3 regions of the Streptomyces lasalocidi genome follow, and region 1 is predicted to be linked to each of the others. Evidence: riboswitches for the same ligand, from Rfam matches in the RefSeq annotation. Region 1 holds a riboswitch; each other region holds the start of a gene.
What was found. Region 1 has a riboswitch for cobalamin ahead of E4U91_RS08195 (cobalamin biosynthesis protein). Riboswitches for the same ligand answer to the same signal wherever they lie in the genome.
Positions count from the first base shown of each region.

Region 2: linked by a shared signal. The riboswitch ahead of nicT (Nickel transporter NicT) and the one ahead of E4U91_RS08195 (cobalamin biosynthesis protein) in region 1 are both predicted to bind cobalamin.
Region 3: linked by a shared signal. The riboswitch ahead of E4U91_RS23095 (ribonucleoside-diphosphate reductase subunit alpha) and the one ahead of E4U91_RS08195 (cobalamin biosynthesis protein) in region 1 are both predicted to bind cobalamin.

Region 1 covers NZ_SZNQ01000001.1:1,821,504-1,831,343, forward strand. The annotation lists gene E4U91_RS08155 (ABC-F family ATP-binding cassette domain-containing protein) at 1-1,140, opposite strand, end outside; gene E4U91_RS08160 (VOC family protein) at 1,326-1,739, shown strand; gene E4U91_RS08170 (hypothetical protein) at 1,960-3,285, opposite strand; gene E4U91_RS08175 (alpha/beta hydrolase) at 3,629-4,762, opposite strand; gene E4U91_RS08180 (class II aldolase/adducin family protein) at 4,973-5,677, opposite strand; gene E4U91_RS08185 (inorganic phosphate transporter) at 5,926-7,233, shown strand; gene E4U91_RS08190 (hypothetical protein) at 7,265-7,486, shown strand; cobalamin riboswitch at 7,623-7,762, shown strand; gene E4U91_RS08195 (cobalamin biosynthesis protein) at 7,864-8,808, shown strand; gene E4U91_RS08200 (cobyric acid synthase) at 8,805-9,840, shown strand, end outside.
Region 2 covers NZ_SZNQ01000001.1:4,067,491-4,077,330, forward strand. The annotation lists gene E4U91_RS18230 (ABC transporter permease) at 1-316, shown strand, start outside; gene E4U91_RS18235 (AfsR/SARP family transcriptional regulator) at 335-3,610, opposite strand; gene E4U91_RS18240 (Uma2 family endonuclease) at 3,753-4,400, shown strand; gene E4U91_RS18250 (helix-turn-helix domain-containing protein) at 4,708-6,051, shown strand; gene E4U91_RS18255 (GAF and ANTAR domain-containing protein) at 6,194-6,904, shown strand; gene E4U91_RS18260 (hypothetical protein) at 6,924-7,697, opposite strand; gene E4U91_RS18265 (ArsR/SmtB family transcription factor) at 7,984-8,340, opposite strand; cobalamin riboswitch at 8,421-8,606, shown strand; gene nicT (Nickel transporter NicT) at 8,635-9,717, shown strand; gene E4U91_RS18275 (nucleoside hydrolase) at 9,752-9,840, opposite strand, start outside.
Region 3 covers NZ_SZNQ01000001.1:5,092,509-5,102,348, forward strand. The annotation lists gene cyc1 (epi-isozizaene synthase) at 1-148, shown strand, start outside; gene E4U91_RS23075 (bifunctional albaflavenone monooxygenase/terpene synthase) at 145-1,515, shown strand; gene E4U91_RS23080 (helix-turn-helix domain-containing protein) at 1,529-2,494, opposite strand; gene E4U91_RS23085 (hypothetical protein) at 2,587-2,847, shown strand; gene E4U91_RS23090 (ribonucleotide-diphosphate reductase subunit beta) at 2,760-3,773, opposite strand; gene E4U91_RS23095 (ribonucleoside-diphosphate reductase subunit alpha) at 3,773-6,145, opposite strand; cobalamin riboswitch at 6,268-6,390, opposite strand; gene E4U91_RS23100 (GNAT family N-acetyltransferase) at 6,456-6,974, opposite strand; gene mctP (monocarboxylate uptake permease MctP) at 7,599-9,227, opposite strand; gene E4U91_RS23115 (DUF3311 domain-containing protein) at 9,224-9,490, opposite strand; gene E4U91_RS23120 (GntR family transcriptional regulator) at 9,641-9,840, opposite strand, start outside.

The DNA of each region.
Region 1 (9,840 bases):
GCCGGTGTCCGGCTGCTCGACGCCGCCCAGCAGCCGCAGGAGGGTGGTCTTGCCGGCGCCGTTGAGGCCGAGGATGACCACCCGGGAGCCCTTGTCGATGGCCAGGTCGACGTCGGTGAAGATCTCCAGCGAGCCGTACGACTTGGACAGGCCCTCGGCCATCAGCGGGGTCTTGCCGCAGGGCGCGGGCTCGGGGAAGCGGAGCTTGGCGACCTTGTCCTGCATGCGGACGTCGTCGAGACCGGCGAGCAGCTTGTCGGCGCGGCGGGCCATGTTCTGCGCGGCGACCGTCTTGGTGGCCTTGGCGCGCATCTTGTCGGCCTGCGAGTGCAGGGCGGCGGCCTTCTTCTCGGCGTTGGCCCGCTCGCGCCTGCGGCGCTTCTCGTCGGCCTCGCGCTGCTGCTGGTAGAGCTTCCAGCCCATGTTGTAGACGTCGATCTGGGAGCGGTTGGCGTCCAGGTAGAACACCTTGTTGACGACCGTTTCGACCAGGTCGACGTCGTGGGAGATCACGATGAAGCCGCCGCGGTAGGTCTTCAGGTAGTCGCGCAGCCAGATGATCGAGTCCGCGTCCAGGTGGTTGGTCGGCTCGTCGAGCAGCAGGGTGTCCGCGTCGGAGAACAGGATGCGGGCCAGCTCGATGCGGCGGCGCTGACCGCCGGAGAGCGTGTGCAGGGGCTGGCCGAGTACCCGGTCGGGCAGGTTCAGCGCGGCGGCGATGGTGGCGGCCTCGGCCTCGGCGGCGTACCCGCCCTTGGTGAGGAACTCCGTCTCCTGGCGCTCGTACTGCTTCATCGCCTTGTCGCGGGTGGCGCCCTGGCCGTTGGCGATGCGCTGTTCGTTCTCGCGCATCTTGCGCAGCAGGACGTCCAGGCCGCGCGCGGAGAGGATGCGGTCGCGGGCGAGCACGTCGAGGTCGCCGGTGCGGGGGTCCTGCGGGAGGTAGCCGACCTCGCCGGAGCGGGTGATGGTGCCCCCGGCGGGTTGGCCCTCGCCCGCCAGGCACTTGGTGAGGGTGGTCTTGCCGGCGCCGTTGCGGCCGACCAGGCCGATGCGGTCGCCCTTGGCGACGCGGAAGGTGGCGTTCTCGATGAGGACGCGGGCGCCGGCGCGCAGCTCGATACCGGTGGCGGAGATCACGGACAGACTCCAGGGCGGGGAAGGGGCGGGATGGACGGCTGAGGACGATCCCGTCGTCTAATGCGCGAGGAGAATGGCCATGGGCCCCAGTCTAACGGGGGTGTGCAACGGCTTTTCCCGGACCGGAGGGACGGATCACCGGGGACCACGACGGACCAGCGACGGATCACGAGGGAGTGAGCGGTATGACCGGCACGAACGGCACCCGGCCGAGCATCTACCCGACCCTGCTGTACGCCGACGCGAAGGCGGCGATCCGGCAGCTCACGGAGGCGCTCGGGTTCACCGAGCTGTCGGTGTACGAGGGCGAGGACGGCACGGTGCTGCACGCCGAGCTGGTGCAGGGCAACGGCGTGGTGATGCTCGGCTCCAAGGGCCGCGGCGGCGTCTTCGACGCGGCGATGAAGAACGCGGGCACCACCGGGGTCTACGTCGTGGTGGACGACGTCGACGGGCACCACGCGCACGCGGTGGAGCACGGCGTGGACGTCCTGATGCCCCCGAACGACCAGGAGTACGGCTCCCGGGACTACATGGCCCGGGACCTCGAGGGCAACGTGTGGAGCTTCGGCACGTACGCCCCCGAGATACCGGCCTGACGGCGCCGGCCGGGCGCCTGCGCTAGGGGGTGTCTCGTCGATCAGGCCGGATCAGAGAGCGGCGTCCGGTGCCGTGCATCGCAAGGCGGAGGAGGGCGGCGATGCGGAGCGGTGGGGGCCCCTCCCGCTCGAGCGGAGCCGAGAGCGGGGGAAACCGACGACAACGCGGCGAGGCGCGGCACCGGACGCCGCGAGCCCGGCCTGATCGACGAGACACCCCCTAGTGGCCGCCGGTGTGCACCTGGAAGGCGGCGCGGCGGACGGCCTTGGCGAGCGCCGGGTCCGGGTGGGCGGCGGCCAGCGCGACCAGCACCTGCACGGTGCGCGGGTGCCCGGCCGCCCGGACCTCCTTGAGCAGCGCGGGTACGGTCGGCTGGAGCGCCGACTCCAGGTGCCGCACCAGCATCGGCGCCTCGCCGTGGTCGGCGACGGCCGCCGCGGTGTCGACCCACAGCCAGGTGGCCTCCTCGCGGGTCAGCACCTCGTGGGCGTCCTCGGGGTCCACGCCGTCGTGCTCGGCGAGCCACAGCAGGGCGTACGGCCGCAGCGCGGGCTCCTCGACGACCGCGCGGACGTCGGGCTCGGCCGGGGCGCCGACCACGCGCAGCGCCTCGAAGGCCAGGCCGCGCAGCAGGGCGTCCTCGCCGCGGGCGGCGGCCAGCAGCTCGGTGACGGCGCTGCCGACGGGGCGGGCGGCGAGCCAGGCGCGGTACTCGGCGCGGGCGGCGTTGGGGCGCAGCTGGGCGCAGCCGCGCAGCATGTCCTCGGCGGGCTGCTCGATGTTGCCGGCGGGGCTCTGCGCGGCCACGCAGATCTGCTCCAGCTTGACCCACACCGCCCAGCTGCCGAGCGGGGTGAGCGTGGCCTGTCCGTCGCCGTAGGTGAGGGCGCCCACGGAGGCGAGGGCGTGCAGGGCCCAGTCCAGGAGCGGGGCGAGTTCGGCGGCCCGCGCGGGGTCGGCCGGTTCGCCCTCGCTCTCGGCGGGTCCGGCGGCGGCGGCCAGGGCGGGGCGCGCGGGCGCGTCCGGGGCGGCGGCCCCCGCGTCGGCGGCGTCGGCGTCGTAGACGACCTCGCAGCGCTCGGTGCGCAGTTCCGTGACGCGCTGGCGCAGCAGGTCCAGGAGCTGGTCGACGGGGACGGGCCCGGCGGACAGCTGGAGGAAGGAGAGCACCTGGGGCATGGCCGAGACGACCTCGGCGACGGTGGCGGCCTCCTGGTCCCCGGGTTCGGGGGTGGCCAGCGACCAGGCGTCGAACAGGGCGACCCAGCCGCGCAGCACGGCGCTGTCGTCGCGGTCCCAGGCGCGCAGCCGCCAGCCGGGGCGGGCGCTGTCGCCGTGCACCTCGATCAGACCGGCGAGGCGGGCGGTGTCCCAGTCGGCCCGGACCCGGTCGGCGGTCAGACCGAGGTCGCGGGCGGCGCGTTCGGCGGTCGCGTCGGCCAGGGTGGCCTTGCCGTCGGCGGTCGCCGCTTCGCTGCCGGGGCCGAGGGCCGCGTCGGCCCAGCGGGCGACCCGGGCGGCGGGGGCCAGTCGGGAGCGAGCCATTCTGGCCAGCTCCGCGGGGGCGGGCGTGCCCTCCGGCGGGCGGGGCGCGGGGCGGCGCGGGCGCCGCTGGTTCACAGCTGAGGGGGCGGCGGCCAGGGGTCGGGGGCGGACGAGTCGAAGCCTGGAGTCGCGCGGGATACGGGACGTCACGGGTGCAGTCTTCCGGTTGACGGTCCGAAAACCCAAACGGAACGTCACGGGGGGCTACGGGACTGGCCAAGGGGTGGCGCCGGGACGGGAGGTGACAGGGGTGTTCCGGCCAGTCGTACGGCACTAAACGGAACCGTTCCGCCCGCCCTGTCGGTGCGGGGTCGGCGCGGGTCCCGGTGCGGGTGCCGGGGGCTCACATCAGGGGGGTGAGGAAGCGGCGCAGGACCTCCTCGTAGGCGCCCGGGTCGGCGTTCCACATCGCGGCGTGCGGGGCGTCCCGGACGGTGTGCAGGGAGACTAGGTCGGGGCGCCGGGCGGCGAGGCGGCGGGAGAGCCGCCACGGGGCGACCGTGTCGTCGGGACCGTGGACGATCAGGGTCGGCACGGCCAGCCGGGCGGGGTCGAACGCGGGGCGGCCGCGGTCGGGGCCGAGTCCCAGTCCGGCGCGGCCCTGGGCGGCCCGCACGGCCAGGGGCAGCAGGACGCCCGGGGCGTGACGGGCGGCGGCGAGGGCGCGCAGGGTGGTCCGCCAGTCGAGGACCGGGGAGTCCAGCACCAGGCCGCTGATCCGGTCGCGCAGCCCGGAGCGGTCGGCGGCGCGCAGCGCCATGGTGGCGCCGGTGGACCAGCCGAGCAGGACGACGCGGTGGGCGCCGTGGTGGACGGCGTAGCGGATCGCGGCGTCCAGGTCGCGCCACTCGGTCTCGCCGAGGTGGTTCAGGCCGTCCGGGGAGCGGGGGGCGCCCAGGTCGCCGCGGTGGGCGAGGGCGAGGACGGGCAGGTGGCGGCGGGCCAGGAAGCCCATGAGGTTCAGGGCGTGCTCCCGGGTGGTGCCCAGGCCGTGCACGGCGATCACCCAGGTGCGGCGGGAGCCGGGCAGGAACCAGGCGGGGAGCGGGCCGAGTTCGCCGGGCACGTCGACGTCGGCGTGGTCCAGGCCGAGGGCGCCGCGCGGGTCGCCGACGTAGAGGTTCGGGGTGAGCCAGACCGCGTCGCCGGGGCTGAGGGTGCCGTGGGTGACGCGTTCGAGCCGGCGCACGACCGTGTCGGCGGACTGGGCCGCCCGGTCGAGGACGGGCCCGACGACCGCGTGGGAGCCGTCGCCGGCCAGGCCGTAGGTGCCCGGGCGCCGACTGGCCAGGTGGCGGGTGAGGACGATCTGGCCCGCGGCGGTGCCGTGCACGGTGAGCCGGGGCTCGGTCGGCAGCGGGCGGCCCGGGGGCGCCTTCAGCGCGGCGTCGCTGGCGAGGCGGCCGGCGGCGACGCTCGCGGCACCGGCGGCGAGGGCTGCGGTGACGGCGACGGCCGTCGCTTTGACAGGGCGCACGGGTCCAGTGTCCAGGTCCCGTGCGCGTACGGCCAGCGGTGGGCCACGACGAGTCACCGGGGGTGGGGCGGGTGCGTCCGGCTGGGGCGGGGTGCGGTCGCGTGGGCGGGTGCGGGTGCGTGGGGGGTGTTCGCGCAGTTCCCCGCGCCCCTTGGAGGTCGGGACACCGGGCTCGGCCGTGCCTCCGCGCCCCTTCGCGGCACGCGACGGTCAGCCCCGTTGGCCGTAACCGCGGAGCTTCTCCGTGACCTCGGTCAGTTGGTCGTGGGTCAGGAGGGTGGGGGTCAGGTGGGGGACCGAGGACGCCGTGAGCCAGAGGCGGCACATCCACTCCAGCTGGGCGGTGCGGTCGTAGGCCTGGTCGAGGCCGGTGCCGTGGGTGAGGGTGCCGTGGTTGCGCAGGAGGCAGCCGGTGCGGCCGTCGAGGGCGCGCAGGGCGTTCGCGGCCAGTTCGGCGCTGCCGTACGTGGCGTAGGGGGCGACCCGGACGGGGCCGCCGAGCGCGGCCGCCATGTAGTGGACCAGCGGCAGCTCCTCCACGAGCGTGGAGACGGCGGTGGCGTGCACGGCGTGGGTGTGGACGACCGCCGTGGCGTCCGTCGCTTCGTATACGGCGAGGTGCAGCGGCAGTTCGCTGGTCGGGACGAGGGTGCCGAGCACCTGGCGGCCGCCCAGGTCGACGCCGGTCACGTCGTCCGGGGTGAGCCGGTCGTAGGGGACGCCCGAGGGGGTGACCAGCACGATGCCGCCGGTGCCGCCCGTGCCGCCGACGCGCACCGAGACGTTGCCGGAGGTGCCGACGACCAGTCCGTCGGCGACGGTGCGGCGCGCCGTGGCGACCAGCGCCTCCCAGGCGGCGGAGACCTCGCCGCCCTGGTCGCCGCGGTCGGTCCGGTCGCCCCGCTGTTCGCTCATGCCGCGATCCTCCCAGGTGGCCGCGCGGTCCGGCGGTCCGCCCGTGGCCCGCCCGTGGTCCGCCTGTGACGGGAATCTCCTCACCGGTCCCCCGGGGCCCGCCGCGCCCGCTCCCCCAAGCCCGGCGCGGGCGGTGCGGACCGACAACCGGCCAGACGGACACCACGACGCCCTCCCCAGTTCATCTTCCGTTCACCCACGTTGCCTACGGTCAACCGACCGATGACTTCGAACGATTGCCTGGGTAAATGGAAAGCTTCTCGCTGATCCTCGCGATTGTGGTGGTAACCGCACTCGCGTTCGATTTCACGAACGGTTTCCACGACACCGCCAACGCGATGGCCACGACCATCTCGACCGGCGCGCTCAAGCCCAAGGTCGCGGTGGCCATGTCCGCCGTGCTCAACCTGGTGGGCGCATTCCTCTCGGTGGAGGTCGCCAACACGATCTCCAAAGGTCTCGTCGACGAGACCGGCATCCGTCCCGAGGTCATCTTCGCCGCCCTCGTCGGCGCGATCCTCTGGAACCTCCTGACCTGGCTGGTGGGCCTGCCCTCCAGCTCCTCCCACGCCCTGATGGGCGGCCTGGTCGGCGCCACCATCGCCTCGGCCGGCTTCGGCGCGGTCCACGGCGACGTGCTCGTCACCAAGGTGCTGATCCCCGCGGTCGCCGCCCCGATCGTGGCCGGTGTGGCCGCGGCCTTCGCGACCCGCCTGTCCTACCGGGTCGGCCGCAGCGCCGACGGCAAGGCGGCCCAGAAGGGCTACCGCGCGGGCCAGATCGCCTCCGCCGGCCTGGTCTCCCTCGCCCACGGCACCAACGACGCCCAGAAGACGATGGGCATCATCACCCTCGCGCTGGTCGCCGGCGGCGCCGTCGCCCCCGACTCCGACCCTCCCACCTGGGTCATCCTGTCCGCCGGCCTGGCCATCGCGCTCGGCACCTACATCGGCGGCTGGCGCATCATCCGCACCATGGGCAAGGGCCTGACCGACCTGGCGCCGCAGCAGGGCTTCGCCGCCCAGACCAGCGCCGCCACCGCCATCCTGGCCTCCTCCCACCTGGGCTTCTCGCTGTCCACCACGCACGTCGTCTCCGGCTCGGTGATGGGCGCGGGCCTCGGCCGCAAGGGCGGCGTCGTGCGCTGGTCCACCGCGACCCGGATGTTCATCGCCTGGGGCCTGACGCTGCCGGCCGCCGCGCTGGTCGGCGCGCTCGCCGAGTCGGTCACCGACCTCGGCGACTGGGGCACGGCCGTCGTGGCCGTCTTCCTGATCGCCTCCAGCGCGGCCATCTGGAAGATCTCCCGCCGCCAGGTCGTCGACCACACCAACGTCAACGACGCCGAGGAGCCGGCCGGCGTGGTCACCGCCGCGATGGCGGCCGTCACCCCGCCCCCGGCGGGCCTCCCGGCCACCGACGAGCCGTCGGCGGTCATCCCCTCCCCGGCCGTGGCCTCCCCGGCCGTGCCCTCCCCGGTCGTGGCCGCCCCCGTCGGGGCCACGGCGACCGCCGCCCTCGCCGCGGAACCGGCCGCCCCGCCGGCCGCCGTCTGAGCCCGCCCCGGCCTGAAGGAAGAGAAGCAGCATGAAGATCGACTGGGCAGCCCTGGGCTCCGTCTTCGGCGTCAGCCTCGTGGTCACCGTGGGCCTCGTCGCCCTGTTCACCCTCGGCGTGGCGGGCCTGTCCGCCCGTGAGCGGGCCCAGGCCCGGGGCGGCTCGGCCGCCCTCGCGGTCACCGGCGCGTACGCCTGCTTCGCGGCGTGCGCGGCGGCGGTGGCGTACGGCATCAGCCTGATCGTCGCCTGAGTCCGGCCGCATCGTCGTAGCAGGACCACGCAACGCGGGGTGCCCCTCGGGCACCCCGCGTCGCTGTGACCCCGCAGGCCCCTTCCGTGTGGGCCTCCACACACTCCTCCGCCCCAGGTCAACGGCAAGTTGACGGTCGTTCGGGGGGCGTGGTGGACTGCCGGGGCCATGTACGGCGGCAAGGAGAGGAAGCCGGTGCGAGTCCGGCGCGGTCCCGCCACTGTCACCGGGGTGCGAACCCCGGGAGCCAGGAACTCTCACCGCCGGTCTCGTCGAACCAGGGCGTGGACACCCTGAGTGAGGACATACCGCCATGCTCGGCTGCCATGTGAGGACCACCACCCGGCCCGCCCCCGCGCGCACGGCCGGCTGAGCCGATGGGTGCCGATCGCTCGTACGCGTACGGCGCCGCCGCCGGCCTCCTCGGTGACCTGCTCCTCGGTGACCCGCGCCGCGGGCACCCGGTCGCCGCGTTCGGACGCGCGGCCGCGGCCGTGGAGCGGGTCCTGTGGCGCGACCACCGCGGCTGGGGCGCCCTGCACACCGCCGTGTGCGCCGGGGGCGCCGTCGCCCTCGGGGCCGTCGCCGAACGGGCCGTGCGCCGCTCCCCCGCCGCCTCCGTCGCCCTGACCGCCGCCGCGACCTGGGCGGTCGTCGGGGGCACCTCGCTCGCCCGCGAGGCCGACACCATTGGGCGGGCCCTGCGGGACGGGGACGTCGACGCGGCCCGCGCGCGGCTGCCGCACCTGTGCGGCCGCGACCCGCAGGCGCTGGACGCCGACGGGATCGCCCGGGCCGTCGTGGAGTCCGTCGCCGAGAACACCTCCGACGCCGTGGTCGGCGCCCTGGTGTGGGGTGCCGTCGGCGGGGTGCCGGGGCTGCTCGGCTTCCGCGCGGTGAACACCCTGGACGCGATGGTCGGCCACCGGTCGCCGCGCTTCCTGCGCTACGGCTGGGCCTCCGCCCGCCTCGACGACGTCGCCGGCTGGCCGGGAGCCCGGCTGACCGCCGTGCTCGCCACGCTCGCGGGGCCCGACCCGCGCGGGGCGGTCCGCGCCTGGCGCGCCGACGCCGGCCGCCACCCCAGCCCCAACGCCGGTCCCGTGGAGGCCTCGTTCGCGGGCGCGCTCGGCGTGCGCCTGGGCGGGACGCTCTCCTACGGCGGCCGGGTCGAGCACCGGCCCGTGCTCAACGGGGCCGCCGGGCGCCCCGTCGCCGTCACCGACATCGACCGGGCCGTACGGCTGTCCCGGCGCGTCGGCCTGCTCGCGCTCGGCGTCACGGCCGGGGCCCGCCTGCTGTGGAAGGGACGTGGGAAGTGAACGGGGGACTCCTGGTCGCCGGTACGACCTCCGACGCCGGCAAGAGCGTCGTCACCGCCGGGATCTGCCGGTGGCTGGTGCGCCGCGGCGTGAAGGTGGCGCCGTTCAAGGCGCAGAACATGTCGCTGAACTCGTTCGTGACGCGCGAGGGCGCCGAGATCGGGCGGGCGCAGGCGATGCAGGCGCAGGCGTGCCGGATCGAGCCGACCGCGCAGATGAACCCGGTGCTGCTCAAGCCCGGGGGCGAACAGAGCAGCCAGGTCGTGCTGTTGGGCAAGCCGGTGGGCGAACTGAGCGCACGCGGCTACCACGGCGGACGCCAGCAGCGGCTGCTGGGCACCGTGCTGGACTGCCTGGCCGAGTTGCGGGGCACGTATGACGCGGTGATCTGTGAGGGGGCGGGCAGCCCGGCCGAGATCAACCTGCGGCGCACCGACATCGTCAACATGGGGATCGCGCGGGGCGCGCGGCTGCCGGTGCTGGTGGTCGGCGACATCGACCGCGGGGGCGTCTTCGCCTCCTTCTTCGGCACCGTGGCCCTGCTCGCGCCCGAGGACCAGGAGCTGGTCGCCGGGTTCCTGGTGAACAAGTTCCGCGGCGACGTGTCGCTGCTGGAGCCGGGGCTGGACATGCTCCACGGCCTCACCGGGCGGCGCACCTACGGTGTGCTGCCGTTCCGGCACGGGCTCGGCATCGACGAGGAGGACGGACTGAGGGTGTCGCTGCGCGGCACCGTGCGCGAGTCCACGGTCAGTCCGCCCGTCGGGGAGGACGTGCTGCGGGTCGCCGTGTGCGCGATCCCGCTGATGTCCAACTTCACCGACGTGGACGCCCTCGCCGCCGAACCGGGCGTCGTGGTGCGGTTCGTGGACCGGCCCGAGGAACTGGCCGACGCCGACCTGGTGATCGTCCCGGGCACCCGCGGCACCGTGCGGGCGCTGGCCTGGCTGCGCGAACGCGGCCTGGCCGACGCCCTGGTGCGCCGGGCCGCCGAAGGGCGCCCGGTCCTCGGCATCTGCGGCGGCTTCCAGA
Region 2 (9,840 bases), 2.2 Mb from region 1:
GCTGAGCTTCGCGACCGGCTGGCTCACCATCGCGCTGGGGCTCGCCGCGAAGAGCGTGGAGTCGGCGGGCCTGACGAGCGTGCCGCTGGTCATGCTGCCCTTCCTCAGCAGCGCGTTCGTCCCCGCGGACACCATGGGGGCCGGGGTGCGGCAGTTCGCCGAGTACCAGCCCTTCACCCCGGTCATCGAGACCCTGCGCGGGCTGCTGGCGGGCCACCCGTCGGGCGGTGACGCGCTCGCGGCGGTGGCCTGGTGCGCCGGGCTGTCCGTGGTCGGGTACCTGTGGGCGGTGTCCTCCTTCAAGAAGCGCGCGTGACGGGCGGCCGCCCGCCGTTCACGGGGCGAGCGTGACCTCCGCCAGCTCGAGCCAGGGGGTCCGTTCCCCCTCCCGGGCCGTCTCGGCGTACCGCGCGTCGCCGAGGCGGTCGCGTGCCTCCCGCTCCACGCGGGCCGCTTCCGGGTGGGAGCGGTCGAGCAGGCCGCGTACCGCCGCGCTCGCCGCGAGCAGCCGCGCGGCCTGGCCGGGGTCGCCGCGGCGCAGCGCCAGGTCCGCGACCCCGACGAGCACCTGCGCGACGACCAGCGGCTGACCGGCCTCCGCGGCCGCCGCGCAGGCCGCCGCGCGGTGCCCGCGGGCCTCCTCCGGGTCCTCGGCGAGGTAGCCCAGCAGGTCGTGCGTGCCCGCGCGGACGCCGGCCCGCTCCGCCTCGTCGCCCCACAGGGCCGCCGCGACCGCGAGCTGGCGGCGCGCCTCGGCGCCGTCCCCGTCCGCACGGGCCAGTTCCGCCTTCACCAGCGCCAGGTCGATCAGCGCGTCCGGCCAGGTGACGCCCCGGGCGTGCCGTTCGGCCTCGGCGAGGGCGGCCGCGCAGGCGTCACCGTCGCCCAGCAGCCGGTACAGCCGCGCCTGGCGCGACCGCATCCGGATCGCGTCCTCGGTCGCGCCGACCTCGGTGACCGCCGCGATCGCCTCCTCGTAGTGCGCGCAGGCCGCCGCGAACGCGCCGCGCGCGGCGACCAGGTCCGCCCGTTCGCTCAGCGCGAGCGACAGGCCGTAGCGCTCGCCGAGGGCGCGGAACGCGGCGGCCGCGCCCTCCAGGTGTGCCTCCGCCTCGGGCCCGCCCCGGCCGAGCGCCACCCGCATCTTGCCCAAGTGCCAGCGGCCCAGCGCGCGCACCCAGGGGTCCTCGTCGTCGAGCAGCGGCTCGAACGCGGCCAGCGCCGCGTGCGGTTCACGCAGCAGGCGCTCCAGGGGGGTGATCAGGCGGAGCAGCGGATAGCGGCTCCCGCTGTTGCTGCTGTCGCTGCGGCCCCCGCCGCGGGCGAGCCGGTACGCCTCGTGGATCCAGCGCTCGGCGTGGTGCTCGTCGCCCCGGCCGCCGCTGACGAACAGCACGACCAGCGCGTACGTCATGGCCCTGACCTCGTCGTCCGCCGGGCCCGGCGCGGTGGCGGCCGCGGTGAGCAGCTCGACGCCCTCGGCCTTGTGGCCGCTGAGCCACCAGTACCAGCCCGCGCCGGCCGCGAGCCGCATCGCCTCCTGGGACTCACCGGCCGCCAGGGCGCCGCGCAGGGCGGCTGCGATGTCGTCGTGCCCGGCCGACAACCGGGCCAGCCAGGCGAGTTGGCCGGCGCGGCGCAGGTGCGGCTCCGCGGTCTCGGCGAGTTCGGTGAAGTGGGCCAGGTGGGCGCGGCGCGTGCGCTCCGCCTCGCCCGCCTCGGCGAGCCGGTGCCCGGCGTACTCCTTGATCGTGCCGAGCATCCGGTAGCGGGGGGCCGCGTCGCCCTCGGCGGTCAGCAGGGACTTCTCGGTGAGCGCGGTGAGCAGTTCCAGCACCTGGTCCGCCGCCACCGGGCCGCCCGCGCAGACCTGTTCCGCCGCGTCCAGGGCGGCCGGGCCGGCGAACACCGACAGCCTGCGCAGGACCGCCCGCTCGGCGTCGTCCAGCAGCTCCCAGCTCCAGTCGACCACCGCGCGCAGCGTCCGGTGCCGGGGCAGCGCGGTGCGGCTGCCGCCGGTCAGCAGGCGGAACCGGTCGTCGAGGCGACTCGCCAGCTGCTCCGGGGACATCGTGCGCAGCCGGGCCGCGGCCAGTTCGATCGCCAGCGGCATGCCGTCCAGCGCCCGGCAGATCCGGGCCAGCGCCGCGCGCGTGCCGGCGTCGGCGGTGAGGTCCCGGCGCACCGCCCCGGCGCGGTCGCGCAGCAGCCGTACCGCCGGGGAGGCGTCGACGGCGTCCGGGTCGCCGCCGTCCGGGCCGTCCGGGTCCTCCGGGGGCAGGGTCAGCGGCTCGGCCTGCCACAGGGCCTCGCCGGTGATGCCGAGCGGTTCGCGGCTCGTCGCGAGGATGCGCAGCCGGCGGCACTCGCCGAGCAGCCGGTGGGCGAAGCGTGCGGCGGCCTCGACGACGTGCTCGCAGTTGTCGAGGACCAGCAGCGCCTCGCGGTCGCGGACCGCGGCGACCAGGCGGTCCAGCGGCTCCGCGTGCGGGGGGCCGCCGAGCAGGGCGTCGCGCAGACCGAGGCCGGTGAGCGCGGCCCGGGCCACGTCGCCGTCCGTCGCGGTGGGGGCGGTCGCGGCGAGCTCCACCAGCCAGGCGCCGTCGGGCAGTCCGTCGAGCAGGGTCCGCGCGGTCTCCGTGGCCAGCCGGGTCTTGCCCGAGCCGCCCGGACCGATCACGGTGGTGAGCCGGTGCCCGGCGACGAGCGCGCGGACGGCGGCCAGGTCGTCGTCCCGGCCGACGAAGCTGGTGAGTTCGGCGCGGAGGTTGGTGCGGGGGAGGTCGCGGGGGGTGGGCTGCTCCGGGTGCCGTGCGGACGGGTGCCGGGGTATGGACCCGCCCCGGTGTGCGCGCCCGGGCTCCTCGGGCCGTGCCGCCAGCTCGCCCCGCAGCAGGGCGACGTGCAGCGCGGCCAGCTGCGGCGACGGGTCGGCGCCCAGGGTGTCGGCCAGGGCCTCCCGGGCCCGCTGGTACACCAGCAGGGCCTCGTTGTCCCGGCCGGCCGCGGCGAGGGCGCGCACCAGGGCGGCGACGAGGCGTTCGCGCACCGGGTGCGCGGCCACCAGGTCGGTCAGTTCGGGAACCAGTTCCGCGCCGTGGCCGAGGGCGAGCTCGGCGTCGTAGCGCTCCTCCTGGGCGGCCAGGCGCAGCGCGTCCAGCCGCACGGCCGCGGCGTCGCACGCCTCGCTGTCCCGCAGCCCGACGTCCTGGAGGGCCGTGCCCCGCCACAGGTCGAGCGCCTCGCGCAGCAGCCGTACGCGCGCGTGGGCGTCGTCGCCGGGGGAGCGGGCGGCGCCGAGGAGACGTTCGAAGCGGACGGCGTCGACGGCCTCGGGGTCCACCACCAGCCGGTAGCCGTCGGGCCGCCCCTCGACGAGCCCGTCCGGCAGCAGCTTGCGCAACCGGGACACCAGCCGTTGCAGGGCGTTCACCGCGTCGGCGGGCGGCCGCTCGCCCCAGATCCAGTCGACCAGCGCGCCCTTGGCGACCACCTGCCCCGGCCGCAGCGCGAGCGCGACGAGCAGCCCCCGCAGCCGGGCCCCCGGCACCTCGACCGCCCCACCCGCGGACCCGCGCACCACCAACGGCCCGAGCACCCCGATCAACACCCGCAGATTCTGACACGCCGCGGTCCGGCGACCCGAGCGGAAGGAGGTGCCCCGAGACGCACGCACGCCCGCCGCGCCCTGGCTAGCATGGTCGTCACAGCAGGTCAGAGGGGCGTCCGCGAAGCCCGGAGGAGACCGCGTCATGACCGAGCAGACGATCTACCGACATTTGCGGGAACTGCGTTCCCACTTCACGCCGCCGCGGGGCTTCACCCACCCAGAGATCAGCGACGGGACCCTCGTCATGACGATGAGTCCGCATCCGCGTCACCAGCTCACGGCGGTGGACACAAGGGATCAGCTCACCGCGCAGCTGCCCGGCGGGCTGATCGTCGCCGAGGCGACCGACACGGACGACGAGTCGCTCGGCACGCTGCGGATCCCCGACGTCCTGGTGGTCCCCCGGGCGGCGATGGAGACGGACGATCCCCTGGACCCCCGTGAGATCGTCCTGGCCATCGAGATCGTGTCCCCGTCGAACCCTGACAACGACTACCGGGACAAGTCCTCCGACTACCCCGCCATGGGCATCCCCCACTACCTGATCCTCGACCCCCGTGACGGGACGTGGACCTACCAGTGGGGCATCGACACCTGCGGCGGCCGGCCCGCGTACGGCAACCGGCTCCGCAAGCAGCCCTACGGGACCCCCCTCGCGGTCGTCACGGACATCGGGACGTGGAAGCTCGACACCGGGGCGCTGCCGCGCTATTCGCGGAAGGACATGATGCTGCCCCCCGCGCCCGCCCCCGACCCCGATGCCGGCCCCGACACCGGTGCCGGGGGCTGATGCCGGGCCGGCTGGGGTGTTGCTCTCGCCGGGACCGCGTTCGCGGCCGTGACGAGGGTGGCCACCGCGATCACCGCCGCGGCGACGCCGCGGGCGAGACGGGTGGGCGGGTGTTCGTGGCGGGGGGTGGCGCGGTCGAGCACGACTACCTCGCAACGTCGGCGGCTCCGGATGGTCAGGCCGGAGATGACCAATCGGGCGACAGGCGGGGGTGAAGCCCTGTATTAAGCATGGTTAAGTCGTCGTTTAACCTAGGGGCAGTCCAACCCCAACGGCAAGGGCGTCACTGCGAGTTGGGGAGCGGGACATGGCCGAGCGGGACGAACCGGGCGTCATCGGCCGCCGCGTGCAGAAGCTGCGCGTGGACAAGGGCCTCACCCAGCGGCAACTGGCCGAGCCCACCTACACCCCCGCCTACGTCTCCACCCTGGAGGCCGGCCGCGTGCGCCCCTCCGACGACGCGCTGCGGCACATCGCCGGCCGCCTCGGCGTCGACTTCGAGGAACTGGCCACCGGCCGCCCCGCCCACCTCGGCACCGACCTGCGCCTACGCCTCACCGAGGCCCAGCGCGCCCTGGCCACCGGCGCCGCCGAGGACGCCGCCCGCCAGTACGCCGAGCTGCTCGCCGAGGCCGAGCGGCACGGGCTCGTCGAGGAACAGGCCACCGCCCTGCTCGGCCTCGGCGAGTGCGGCATCGACACCGGCGACCTCACCACCGCCCGCGCCCACTTCGAGCGCGCCGAGGCCCGCCTGGCCGACGCCCCCCTGCCCGCCCGCGTCCCCGCCCTGCGCGGCCGCGCCGTCACCCATTACCTCGCCGGTGAACTCCGCTACGCCGTCTACCTGCTGGAGTCCACCCTCGACGAACTCAACCGCGGCGGCCTGCACGACCCCGACGCCCTGCTCCTGCTGTACGCCTCCGCCATCGGCCCGTACATGGACATGGGCGCCCACGCCCGCGCCGCCCAGGCCGCCGAACTCGCCCTCGCCCTCGCCCCGCAGGTCGGCGACCCCGCCCTCGTCGCCCGGATGCACCGCTCCGTCGCCCGCACCCTCCTCGCCGAGGGCCGCATCGCCGAGGCCGACGCCTCCCTGGCCAAGGCGAGCGAGCTCTACCGCCAGCTCCAGCTCCGCACCGAACTCGCCAACTGCCACTGGATGCGCGGCTACGTCTGCGCCCAGAACGGCGACCTCGCCCGCGCCGAGGACGAGTTGCGCCAGGCCCAGAGCATGCTCGACGCCCAGCGCGCCGCCCTCTACAGCAGCCAGGTCGCCGTCGAACTCGCCGACGTGCTGCACCGGCGCGGCACGTCCGACGAGGCCGCCGCCCTGCTGCACCGGGTCCTCGGCGACCTGTCCTCCGAGCGCGGCGCGGTCCACTCCGCCGCCGCGCACCGGCTGCTCGGCATCATCGCGGAGGACGCCCGCGACACCGAGGCCGCCGAGGAGCACTACGTCCGCGCCCTCAGCCTGCTGGAACGGGCCGGTGCCGCCGGCGACCTCGCCGACCTGTGCCGCCTGCTCGGCGACCTGCTGCGCCGCACCGGCCGCACCGAGGCCGCCCTCGACGCCTACCGAACGGGCCTGGGCCACCGCACGGCCCCCGGCACCACCACCCTCGGCCCGGCCCCGGCCCAGCCGCCCCTGTGACACACCGGGGGACACCCCGACCGACACGTACCGGGCGCGGGGCCCGACGTTCGCGCGCGTGACCTGCGGGTCCCCATCGGAGGGTCGTTTCTGCCGCACATCGGACGGGTACCCAGGCGCGTACCGGACGGAGGTGAGGGCCGTGTCCGATCGGGACCGGGTCGCCCAGGTGCTCGCCGAGGAGGTGCGCGGGGCGGACCCGGCCGAGACGCCCGGACGGCTGTGCCACGCCGCGGTGCGGCTGCTGCCGGTGACCGGCGCGAGCGTGTCGCTGTGCGCCGAGGGGATGCCCGTGCCGCTCAGCGCGAGCAGCCCGCGCGTGGAGTACCTCATGGAAGTGCAGGCCACCCTCGGCGACGGGCCCTGCCTCACCGCCGCGGCGACCGGCGCCCCGGTGTTCGCCTGGGACCTCGAGGCCGATCGCGACGCGCTGCGCTGGCCGGTGTTCGCCCAGCATGCGGCCGCCGCCGGGATCCGCGCCGTGTACGCGCTGCCGCTGGGCCACCGCGCCGTGTGCGTCGGCACGCTCGACCTCTACCGCGAGGCCCCCGGCACCCTCGACGTCACCGACCTGGACGCGGCCCGCATCGTGGCCGACGAGATGACCCGGGCGCTGATGGCCCTGACGCGGCCCGCGCAGGGCGGCCGCCGCGACGAGGACACCTGGCTGCACGCCCTGATCGCCCACCACGACGAGGTGTACCAGGCCGTCGGCATGGTGATGGCCCAGCTCGGCGTCGCCGCCGACGAGGCCCTGGCCCGCCTGCGCGCCCGCGCCTTCGCCCAGGACCGCACGGTCATGGACATGGCCCACGAGGTGGTGGGCCTGCGCCAGGGCTTCGACGCGGGCTAGACCTCCGGACGCGCTCGCGTCAGACCTGGGCCCGGCCCTGCTTGCGGACGTCCGCCAGGCGCAGCGCGCCGACCTGGACGGCGGCCTGGGTGGCCTCGTTCGCCACGTCGCCCAGGCCGCCGTTGGTCAGGGCGAAGGAGTCCTCGCCGACGCGCACGGCGGCCACGTCCAGCGTGAGCACGGTCGGCTCGCCGGTCGGCGGCTGCGCCCGGAGGACCACCCGCAGGCCCTGGCGCGCGTCCCCGACCTCCGGCAGCGGCGCGTCGAAGACCTGCACGTCCTGGGTGACGTCCTGACCGGCCCGGGCCGAGAACCGGGCGCAGTCCCGCGGCATCGTCGCCAGCCAGGCCAGCGCGCGGTCCGCGTCCTGCGGGGTGCGGCCGCCGATCTGGTAGCGCAGCTGGGCGCCGGTGTCGGCGTCGTCCAGGCCGACGGCCGCGCGGGGCGGGCCGCCGAGGAGCTCGTCGGTGTAGAGCACGTCCAGCAGGCGCTGGCACGGGCCGGCCGCGGTCGACTTCAGCATGCCGTCCCGCCAGGTGGCCGCGCCGCGCGTCGCGGACCAGGGCGCGCCCAGGTCGGACTCGGTGATGAGCGCGGCCTGCGCCTGCGCCTCGGTGAGCGCCGCGCCGTCGCCCGACGTGCGCGCCTTGGGCGAGGCCACGGCCGAGGGGGAGGCGATGGTCGGCAGGGACCGGGGCGCGGTCGGCGGATGCTCCAGCCCGAGGCTCGCGCAGCCGGTGGCGCCGAGCAGTCCCACGGCGAGCAGGAGGACACGGGCGGGAGCGACGGTCATCGGGTGCCTCCTGGGCGGGCGGGCCGTGGGGGTGCGGGGACCTCCGGTCGGGATGTCCCGGGGATACCTCCCTCACGGCACCACCAGCCGCACCACCCGACCAGCGCGTGGGCCCGTACGGGTGACCCAGGTTGCTGCGGGCGGGTGCCCGGCCGGGGCCTGCCGGCCGGCTCAGGGGGCAGGGCACGCCTGCCGGCCGGCTCAGGGGGCAGGGCTCGAGTCGGCTGCGTTCGGCGCTCGGCCACCGCCGGGTCGGCCGCGTCCGCCGGGTCAGCCGCCCCGGCGCTCAGCCGTCCGCCGCGCAGTGCCCCAGCAGGCCCGCGACCTCCGCGTCCACCACCCGGTAGCGCACCACGCGGCCCTCCTTCTCGCCGGCCACCACGCCCGCCGCCCGCAGCAGGCGCAGCGCCTGGGACACGGCCGGGTCGTTCATGCCGGTGGCGACGGCGAGGTCGGACACGGCCAGCGGGCCGGTCCGGTGCAGGGCGAGCAGCAGCGCCAGCCGTTTGGGGTCGGCGAGCAGGGCGAAGCGGTCGGCCCAGGCGCGGACACGACCGGCGTCACCGATCGCGGCGATGGCGTCGCACACCCGGTGACCGTCGATGGTGCGGCGGTCGGCACGGTCGGCCGGTACGAGATGCATGGGGGCATCCTCGCAGGCGCCCGTATGTGATCTTGCATACCTGCGTAGCTGTGCAGCTATGCAGGGGAGGGTGCGGCCCCCTACGGTGGGCGGGCCGTGGTGCTCGGGAAGCCGGTGGAACACCGGCGCGGCCCTCGCCACTGTGATCGGGGAGTCCCCGTTCCGTCCGGCACCCGCCGGGCCACTGGTCGTACGACCGGGAAGGCAGGAACGGCGGACGCACCAGCCCCGTAAGCCAGGAGACCGGCCACGGCAGCTCACGAAGTGATCCACGAGGTGCTGGAGCGTGAATTCATGACCGATGCCGTCTCCTTCCGCTGGCGACGCGAGGACACCGTACGGACCGCAGGGCTGATGGCGGTGATCGCCGCCCTGCACGTGGTGGCGTTCGGCATCCTGTTCCTGCTGGTCGTGCCGGCCCACTACGAGGTCGGCGACAAGGCGTTCGGGATCGGCCTGGGCATCACCGCGTACACGCTCGGCATGCGGCACGCCTTCGACGCCGACCACATCGCCGCGATCGACAACACCACGCGCAAGCTGATGGCGGACGGCAAGCGGCCGGTGTCCGTGGGCTTCTGGTTCGCGCTCGGCCACTCCAGCGTGGTGGTGCTGATGGCCGGTCTGGTCGCGGGCGGCGCCGCCCTCGCGGGCGTCCTGATGAACGACGACTCGCGCACCCACCAGGTCCTCGGCGTCGTCGGCACGACCGTCTCGGGGACGTTCCTCTACCTGATCGCCGCGCTCAACCTGGTGGCCCTGCTGGGCATCCTGAAGGTGTTCCGGGCGATGCGGGCCGGCGAGTACGACGAGCGCGCGCTCGAACAGCACCTGGACTCCCGGGGGTTCATGAACCGCATCCTCGGCCGCCTCACCAAGTCCATCAGCCGCCCCGGCCAGATGTTCCCGCTCGGCTTCGTCTTCGGCCTGGGCTTCGACACGGCCACCGAGATCACCCTGATGGTGATGGCCGGCTCGGGCGCGGCGGCGGGGCTGCCCTGGTACGCGGTGCTGTGCCTGCCGCTGCTGTTCGCGGCCGGGATGAGCCTGTTCGACACGCTCGACGGCACGTTCATGAACTTCGCCTACCAGTGGGCGTTCTCCAACCCGGTGCGCAAGGTGTTCTACAACCTCACCATCACCGGGCTGTCCATCGCCGTCGCCTTCGTCATCGGCACCATCGAACTGGTGGGCGTCCTGCACGAGAAGCTCGACCTGACCGACGCGGTCACCACCTGGATCGCCGACATCGACCTCGACCACGTCGGCTACCTCATCGTGGGCCTGTTCCTGGTCGTGTGGGCGGCGGCGGTGGCGTACTGGAAGCTCGCCAAGGTCGAACAGCGCTGGACGCCGCGCCCGGCGGACACGGCCTGAGCGCCGGGCCGCGAGTGCTGGGCCGCGAGTGCCGCTACGGGCCCTCCACCGTCGCCAGGTACAGCTTCACGTAGCGGTCCACGTCGACGTCCAGGGCCACGTCCACCAGGGCCGGGGTGCGCG
Region 3 (9,840 bases), 3.3 Mb from region 1:
GGCCGTCCGGGTCTGCCTCGGCAATATGCGCAACTGGTTCAGTTCCGTCTACTGGTTCCACCACGAGTCCGGCCGCTACATGGTCGACAGCTGGGACGACCGGTCCACGCCCCCGTACGTCAACAACGAAGCGGCAGGAGAGAAATGACCGTCGACGCGGCGCAGCCCACGACGTCCGGGCCCTCCGAACTGCGCGAGCCCCCGCCGGCCGGTGGCGGCATTCCGCTCCTCGGCCACGGCTGGAAACTGGCCCGTGACCCCCTGGCCTTCTTCGAGCAGCTGCGCGACCACGGCGACGTCGTCAAGCTCCGGCTCGGCCCCAAGACGGTGTACGCCGTCACCACCCCGGAGCTCACCGGCGCCGTGGCCCTCAGTCCCGACTACATCATCGCCGGCCCCTTGTGGGAGTCCCTGGAGAGCCTGCTCGGCAAGGAGGGCGTGGCCACGGCCAACGGCCCCCTGCACCGGCGCCAGCGGCGCACCATCCAGCCCGCCTTCCGGCTCGACGCCGTCCCCGGCTACGGCCCGATCATGGAGGAGGAAGCGCACGCGCTCGTGGAGCGCTGGCGCGGCGCCGGCACCCTCGACGTCACCACCGAGTCCTTCCGGGCCGCCGTCCGCATCGCCGCCCGCTGCCTGATGCGCGGCAGCTACATGGACGACCGGGCCGAGCGCATCTGCGCCGACCTCGCCACCCTGTTCAGCGGTATGTACCAGCGCATGGTGGTGCCCCTCGGACCGCTGTACCGGGTACCGCTTCCGGCCAACCGGGAATTCAACCGGGCCTTGGCCGATTTGCATCTCCTGGTCGACGAGATCGTCGCCGACCGACGCGCATCCGGTCAAAAGCCGGACGATTTGCTGACGGCTTTGCTGGACGCGACGGACGACAATGGCGAGCCCATCGGGGAGCAGGAGATCCACGACCAGGTCATCGCGATAGTCACCCCGGGCTCCGAAACCGTCGGCTCGACGCTCATGTCGCTGCTCCAGGTGCTCACCCAGCATCCCGAACTCGCGGACCGCGTCCGGGACGAGGTGAAAGCCGTCGTGGGCGACCGGCCGGTCGCATTCGACGACGTGCGGAAGCTGACGTACACCGCGAATGTGGTCGTGGAGACAATGCGTCTGTATCCCGCCGTATGGATATTGACCCGGCGCGCGGTGACCGACACCGCGCTCGGCGGGTACCGCATTCCCGCGGGCGCCGACATCGTCTACAGCCCCTACGCGATCCAGCGCGATCCGCGCTCCTTCGCGCGGCACGAGGAGTTCGACCCCGACCGCTGGCTGCCCGGCGGGTCCGAGGAGGTGCCCAAGTACGCGATGAGCCCCTTCAGCGTCGGCAACCGCAAGTGCCCGAGCGACCACTTCTCGATGGCCGAGCTGACGCTGATCACCGCCGCGGTCGCGTCCGCCCTCACGTTCGAGGAGGCGCCCGGCTCGGACTCCCGGCCGCGCATCGGCATCACGCTGCGCCCCCGCCGGCTGCGGCTGAACCCCCGCCCGCGGTGAGCGGCGGGCGCCGTCAGGCGGCCTGGGGGCCGCGGAAGGCGCGGCGGTAGGCGTTCGGCGTCGTGCCCAGCGCCCGGTAGAACTGGTGCCGCAGGGCCGCCGCCGTGCCGAAGCCGGTGCGCCAGGCGATCGCGTCCACCGTCTCGTCCGTCGCCTCCAGCAGGTCCTGCGCCAGCAGCACGCGCTGGCGCAGGATCCACCGGTACGGGGTCGTGCCGGTCTCCTGCTGGAAGCGGCGGGCGAAGGTGCGCGGCGACATGTGGGCGCGCTCGGCGAGCTGCTCCACGGTGACCTCCTCGTGGAGGTTCTGCTCCATCCACACCAGGACCTCGCCGACCGTGTCGCAGGTGCTGCGGGGCAGCGGCCGTTCGACGTACTGGGCCTGGCCGCCGTCGCGGTGCGGCGGGACCACCATGCGCCGGGCGATCCGGTTGGCGACCTCGGGGCCCTGCTCCTTGCGCAGGATGTGCAGACAGGCGTCGATGCCGGCGGCGGTGCCGGCCGAGGTGATCACCGGGTCCTCGTCGACGTAGAGGACGTCCGGCTCGACGACCGCGCGCGGGTACTGCCGGGCCAGCAGGTCCGCGTGGCGCCAGTGCACGGCGCAGCGGCGCCCGTCCAGCAGGCCGGCCGCGCCCAGCACGAACACCCCGGAGCAGACGCTGAGCACCCGGGTGCCCCGCTCCGCGGCCCGGCGCAGGGCGTCGAGCAGCTCGGGCGGGTACTCCCGGGTGATGTTGCGGTCCGAGGCCGGCACCGCGATCAGGTCCGCCTCCTCGAGGCGGTCGAGGCCGTGGGGCGTCGACACGGTGAGGCCGGGGACATGGGTGCTCAGGTGCGGTCCCTCGGCGGACACGACCGCGAAGTCGTACACCGGCAGCCCCTCGTCGCTGCGGTCGAGGCCGAAGATCTCGGAGACCACGCCGAGTTCGAAGGGGTGCACACCGTCCAGCAGGACGCAGGCCACGTTGTTCAGCATGCTGCCAGTGTGCCTCGGATCTGGCAGTAATTCGAGGGTCCACGGCAGTCCTGCCACTGCCGGTAAGGAGTATCCGGAGCGACAGTGGTGTCATGACTACGGAACAGACAGAAGCCCTGATCGGAATGACCGTCGTCGTCGCGATCCTCGTCCTCCTGGCCCTCCCGTCCGCGCTCGGCGTCATCCGCGACCGGCGGATCGACCGGCAGATCCGGGAGGCCCAGGAGGCCCGGGAGGAACGGGGCAGCCGTACGGCCCGCGAGGATCAGAAGTCCTCGTCGAGGTCCACCGTGCCCTCCACCGCGACCTGGTACGCGGAGGGACGGCGCTCGAAGAAGTTGGTGAGTTCCTGAACCCCCTGCAACTCCATGAAGGAGAAGGGGTTCTCGGAGCCGTACACCGGCGCGAAGCCCAGACGCGTCAGCCGCTGGTCGGCGACGCACTCCAGGTACTGCCGCATGGAGTCGGTGTTCATGCCCGGGAGGCCGTCACCGCACAGGTCGCGCGCGAACTGCAGCTCGGCCTCGACGGCCTCCCGCAGCATGTCGGTGACCTCCTGGCGCAGTGCCTCGTCGAAGAGGTCCGGCTCCTCCTTGCGGACGGTGTCGACCACGTCGAACGCGAACGACATGTGCATGGTCTCGTCGCGGAACACCCAGTTGGTGCCCGTGGCGAGGCCGTGCAGCAGGCCCCGGCTGCGGAACCAGTAGACGTACGCGAAGGCGCCGTAGAAGAACAGGCCCTCGATGCAGGCGGCGAAGCAGATCAGGTTCAGCAGGAAGCGCCGGCGGTCCGCCCTGCTCTCCAGGCGGTCCATGTTCTCCACCGAGTCCATCCAGCGGAAGCAGAACGCGGCCTTCTCCCGGATGGACGGGATGTTCTCCACCGCCGCGAACGCCGCCGCCCGGTCCTCCGGGTCGGGCAGGTAGGTGTCCAGCAGGGTCAGGTAGAACTGGACGTGCACGGCCTCCTCGAAGAGCTGGCGGGACAAGTACAGCCGCGCCTCGGGGGAGTTGATGTGCTTGTACAGCGTCAGCACCAGGTTGTTCGCCACGATCGAGTCGCCGGTGGCGAAGAACGCCACCAGGCGCCCGATGAGGTGCTGCTCGGCCGGGGTGAGCTTCGCGAGATCGGCGACGTCGGAGTGGAGGTCGACCTCCTCCACGGTCCAGGTGTTCTTGATGGCGTCCCGGTAGCGCTCGTAGAAGTCGGGGTAGCGCATCGGGCGCAGGGTCAGCTCGAAGCCGGGGTCGAGCAGGTTCTGGGTACGGCTGGACATCACTGGCAGGCCTCGCAGGACTCGGGGTTCTCAAGGGAGCAGGCGACCGCTTCGGGGTCGGGGGCGACCTGCGCGGGGACGGCGGCGCGGGCCGCGCGGGCGATCCTCGTCGCGGGGCGCGAGCGCAGGTAGTACGTCGTCTTCAGGCCCGACTTCCAGGCGTAGGCGTACATCGAGGAGAGCTTGCCGATGGTCGGCGTCTCCAGGAACAGGTTCAGGGACTGGGCCTGGTCCAGGAACGGCGTGCGGGCCGCGGCCATGTCGATCAGGCCCCGCTGCGGGATCTCCCACGCCGTGCGGTACAGCCGCCGGAGCTCCTCCGGGATCCAGGCGAAGTCCTGCACCGAGCCGCTCGACTCGCGCAGCGCCTCCCGGGTGCGGGCGTCCCACACGCCGAGCGACTTCAGGTCGCGCACCAGGTAGGAGTTGACCTGGAGGAACTCACCGGACAGCGTCTCGCGCTTGAACAGGTTCGACACCTGCGGCTCGATGCACTCGTACACACCGGCGATCGAGGCGATGGTGGCGGTGGGCGCGATGGCGAGCAGGAGGCTGTTGCGCAGGCCCACTTCGGCGATCCGGGCCCGCAGCGCGGCCCAGCGCTCCGGCCAGGTGAGGTCCACCGCGTAGTGGTCGGGGTGCAGCACGCCCCGGGCGGTGCGGGTCTTCTCCCAGGCGGGCAGCGGCCCGTTGCGCTCGGCGAGGTCCGCGGACGCCTCGTAGGCGACGAGCATGATCCGTTCGGCGATCCGCGTGGACAGCGCCTTCGCCTCGGGCGAGTCGAACGGCAGCCGCAGCTTGAAGAAGACGTCCTGAAGCCCCATCGCGCCCAGGCCCACGGGCCGCCACTTGGCGTTGGAGCGGCCCGCCTGTTCGGTCGGGTAGAAGTTGATGTCGACGACGCGGTCCAGGAAGGTCACGGCGGTGCGGACCGTCTCGTCCAGCCGCTCCCAGTCGATGCCGTCGCCGCCTTCGCCGCCGTCGCCGTCGACGAACGCGCCCAGGTTGACCGAGCCGAGGTTGCACACGGCCGTCTCCCCGTCGTCGGTGACCTCGAGGATCTCCGTGCACAGGTTGGAGGAGTGGACCACGTGGCCGGGCAGCGCCGTCTGGTTGGCGGTGCGGTTGGCGGCGTCCTTGAAGGTCATCCAGCCGTTGCCGGTCTGCGCGAGCGTGCGCATCATCCGGCCGTACAGCTCACGGGCCGGCAGGGTCCTGCGGGCGAGCCCCGCCGCCTCCGCCGCGCGGTACGCCGCGTCGAACTCCTCGCCCCACAGGTCGACCAGCTCGGGCACGTCCGCCGGGGAGAACAGCGACCAGTCGGCGTCGGCGTTCACCCGGCGCATGAACTCGTCCGGCACCCAGTGCGCCAGGTTCAGGTTGTGCGTGCGGCGGGCGTCCTCACCGGTGTTGTCGCGCAGCTCCAGGAACTCCTCGATGTCCGAGTGCCAGGTCTCCAGGTACACCGCGGCCGCGCCCTTGCGCCGCCCGCCCTGGTTCACCGCGGCGACGCTCGCGTCCAGCGTCTTCAGGAACGGCACGATGCCGTTGGAGTGCCCGTTGGTGCCGCGGATCAGCGAACCCCGGGAGCGGATGCGGGAGTAGGACAGGCCGATGCCGCCGGCGTGCTTGGACAGCCGGGCGACCTGCTGGTACCGCTCGTAGATGGAGTCCAGCTCGTCCTGCGGGGAGTCGAGGAGGTAGCAGGACGACATCTGGGGGTGCCGGGTGCCGGAGTTGAACAGCGTGGGGGAGGAGGGCAGGTAGTCGAGGCGGCTCATCAGGCGGTACAGCGCGGCCACTTCGTCGACCGACCGGGCGGTGTCGTCCTCGGCGAGTCCGGCGGCCACCCGCAGCAGGAAGTGCTGGGGCGTCTCGATCACCCGCCGGGTCAGGGGGTGGCGCAGCAGGTAGCGGCTGTGCAGGGTGCGCAGTCCGAAGTAGCCGAAGCGGTCGTCGGCGGCCGGGTCGACCAGCGCGTCGAGCCGCTCGGCGTGCCCGCGCACGAACGCGGCCGTGCGGTCGGCGATCAGGCCCTCGCGGTGCCCGGTGGCGACCGAGCCGGTGAACGAGGTGACGCCCTGGGAGGCGGCCTCGGCGCGGACGGTGAGGGTCAGCAGCCGGGCGGCCAGCCGGGAGTAGTCGGGGTCCTCGGAGATGAGCCCGGCGGCGGCCTCCGTGGCCAGCTCCCGCAGCTCCGCCTCGTCCGCGCGGGCGGAGCGGCCGCGCAGCGCGGCGGCGGCGACCCGGCCGGGGTCGGCGTCGGGGAGGTCGGCGGTCAGCTCGGTCAGGGTGCGCAGCAGCGCGGCACCGGGACCGTCGTCCTCCGGCTGCGTCTGTGCTGGGGCCGGATCGGCTGGCGCGATGGTCACGTGGGGCTCTCCCTCGCTCGGCTGGGGCCTCACGGAGGGCAGGGGGCAGCGCACGCGCGCACACGGCGTCGCGTCCACCGGCCCATTCCACGAGGCCCGGACGTCGGCGCCCGGGCCGGGTCGGCCTGGGCGCGCTGTCGGCAGGTCCTCGGACTGACGCCCGTGCGGGTGCGCACGGGTACACCGTTGCGGGACAGTTCCGGATTCGCACCGGATTCCCCTGCGGCGACAGCGAGCACGAGCATACATCTTGTGCCCGCTCGGCACGCCACCCCCAGATGTTGTGTCGCGCGCGGGTCCGGGGCGCCCCTCAGGTCTTGTGGCGGAGCGTCAGCCCGTAGGTGAGCAGCGTGAGGTCGTCCAGGTGCGGGACGGGGTTCCAGTCGCGGTCGGGGGTGCGCTCGAAGCCGAGCCGCTCGTAGAGGCGGTGGGCGCTGTGCATGGAGCGCTGGCTGGACAGCACCAGCCGGACGCAGCCCGGGGTGGCGTGGGCGCGGTCCACGCAGGCCCGCACGAGCGCCTCGCCGACACCCCGGCCGCGGGCCTCGCGCACCACCGCGAGCGCCCGTATCTCCGCCTCGCCGGGACGCGCGATGTCGGCGGCCGGCCCGGGCCCCGCCACGAAGGCGACCCCGCCGAGCAGCCGGTCACCCCCGACCGCCACCAGAACCTCGGCGGCGGCGGCCCGGCGGGCGACGTCCTTCAGCACCGGCAGGTACTCGTCGTCCTCGCCGAAGTCGAGGAGGCCGTCGTCGAGGTAGGCGCGGGCGGTCAACTCACCGAGGGCGGCGTACTCCTCGGACCGGGCGACCCGGATCACGGTGTCCATGCGGCGAGTGTGCCGGACGGGCGGGGCGCGGGGCCCCCGTATTTCTCCGGCGACCCGACGACGGGCGCTGGACGGGGGCGGCGGCCGCGACGGACGGTGACCCGGCGGCTGCGACGGCGGGCCGCCGGACGTCCGGGCCGGTCACTGCGACGGGCCGCCGGGTTCCGGCGGCAACCGTGACGGCGGATGGCCCGTGTGACGCGACGGCGGGCCGCCCCGGCGGACGTCGACGGGCCGCCGGACGTCCGGGCCGGTCACGGCGACGGGCCGCCGGGTTCCGGCGGCAACCGTGACGGCGGATGGCCCGTGTGACGCGACGGCGGGCCGCCCCGGCGGACGTCGACGGGCCGCCGGACGTCCGGGCCGGTCACGGCGACGGGCCGCCGGGTTCCGGCGGTGGCCGTGACGGCGGGTGGCCCCGGCGGTGTGACGCGACGGCGGGCCGCCCCGGCGGACGGCGGCGGGCCGCCGGACGTCCGGGCCGGTCACTGCGACGGGCCGCCGGACGTCCGGGCCGGACACGGCGACGGGCCGCCGGACATCCGGGCCGGACACGACGGCGGGCCGCCGGATCGCTCCGGCGGCCCGCCGTCATGCGGGGCCCCTGCCAAGGGGCCCGTCGGCTCAGTGCGCCGACCCCGCGGTGGCCGGGGGGAGTTCGGTCTGCACGCCCGGGTCGCCCGCGTCCGCCGTGTAGTCGGCGGGGCTGGTCTCGTCGATGCCCTCGGGGGCCTTGACGGCCTTCAGGACGAACGTCAGGACCACCGCGACCACCAGGTTCAGCACGAACGCCGTGAGACCGATGTAGCCGATCTCCCCGATGCCCGGGATCTCCTTCGAGGAGCCGCCGAAGTGCTTCTGGGTCGGGGAGGCCACGCCGTAGGCCGCGACCGTGCCGTAGACCATGCCGACCGCCCAGCCCGCGAGCAGCGCCCAGCGGTGGAACCAGCGCGTGAACAGGCCGCCGACCAGCGCCGGGAAGGTCTGCAGGATCCAGATGCCGCCCAGCAGCTGGAAGTTGATCGCGACGGTCTTGTCCATGGTGAGGACGAAGACCAGCGCGCCCACCTTCACCAGCAGGGACACAATCTTGGAGACCCGGGTCTCCTCCTTCGGCGTCGCGTCCGGCTTGATGAAGTCCTTGTAGATGTTGCGGGTGAACAGGTTCGCCGCCGCGATCGACATGATGGCCGCCGGCACCAGCGCGCCGATGCCGATCGCCGCGAAGGCCACGCCCGCGAACCAGTCCGGGAACATGTTCTCGAACAGCTGCGGGATCGCCAGCTGGCCGTTGGTGACCTTCACCCCGGCCGCGATCGCCATGAAGCCCAGCAGCGCCAGCAGACCGAGCATCAGGGAGTACAGCGGCAGGATCGTGGTGTTGCGGCGGATCACCTCACGGCTCTTGGACGACAGCGTCGCGGTGATCGAGTGCGGGTACATGAACAGCGCCAGTGCGGAGCCCAGCGCCAGGGTGGCGTAGGTCCACTGGCCGGCCTCCGCCGGGACGAGCGCCCCGCGCGGCTTGCCGGTGGCCGGGTTGGTCTGGCTGAACGCGTCGCCCGCCTTGGCGAAGACGTCGTCGAAGCCGCCCAGCTTGATCGGGATGTAGATGATGGCCACCGCGATGACGATGTAGATCAGCGCGTCCTTCACGAACGCGATCAGCGCGGGCGCCCGCAGGCCGGACGAGTAGGTGTACGCCGCCAGCACGCCGAAGGCGATCAGCAGCGGCAGGTCCTTGACGAACCAGTTGGTGTTCTCGCCGCCGCCCACGCCCATCACGTCCAGCACCGCCTGGATGCCGACGAGCTGGAGCGCGATGTACGGCATGGTGGCGAGGATGCCGGTCACGGCCACCGCCAGGGACAGGCCCTTGGACCCGAACCGGCCGCGCACGAAGTCCGAGGTGGTTACGTAGCCGTGCCGGTGCGAGACCGACCACAGGCGCGGCAGGAACGTGAAGATCAGCGGGTACACCAGGATCGTGTAGGGCACCGCGAAGAACCCGGCCGCGCCGGCCGCGTAGATGGCCGCCGGGACGGCGACGAAGGTGTACGCCGTGTAGAGGTCGCCGCCCAGCAGGAACCAGGTGATCCAGGTGCCGAACGACCGTCCGCCCAGGCCCCATTCGTCGAGGCTGTGCTCGTTGTCGGCCCGGCGCCAGCGGGCGGCCAGGAAGCCCAGGACCGTGACGGCCAGGAAGAAGAAGATGAAGACGCCGAGCGCGACGCCGTTGACGCCGTCGTTCACCGCGCCGCACCGCCCTTCGTGGTCGAGCGGGCGCGCTGGTCACGGCGCCACAGCTGGTGGGCGATCATCGTGAGCGCGGTGGAGATCAGCACCCACAGCATCTGGTACCAGTAGAAGAAGGGGATCCCGATGAACGTGGGGTCCACTTTCGCGTACGAGCCCACCCACAGCATCGCCACGAAGGGCGCGAGCAGGCAGAGGGCGATGACGACGCGCAACGGCGTCACCACCGGCCCCGCTGGGGCTTGGGGTGTGTCTGACATGTGGTGCTCCGTCCCCTCACGATCACCTGTGATCACGTGTAACGCGCAGGCAATGTAGGTGACGGATAAAGCCAAGCGGAAGACCTCGTCCGCATATCGATCACGCCGACGAGGGATCAATGCCCCGGAGGGTCCCGGATCAGTCCCGGATCAGTCCTGCGGACGCTTCAGCCGCGCGACGAACTTGTAGCGGTCCCCGCGGTACACCGACCGCACCCACTCCACCGGGTCCCCGTGCCGGTCCAGCGAGTGCCGGGACAGCATCAGCATCGGCAGGCCCACGTCGGTGCCGAGCAGACCGGCCTCGCGCGGGGTGGCCAGCGAGGTCTCGATGGTCTCCTCGGCCTCGG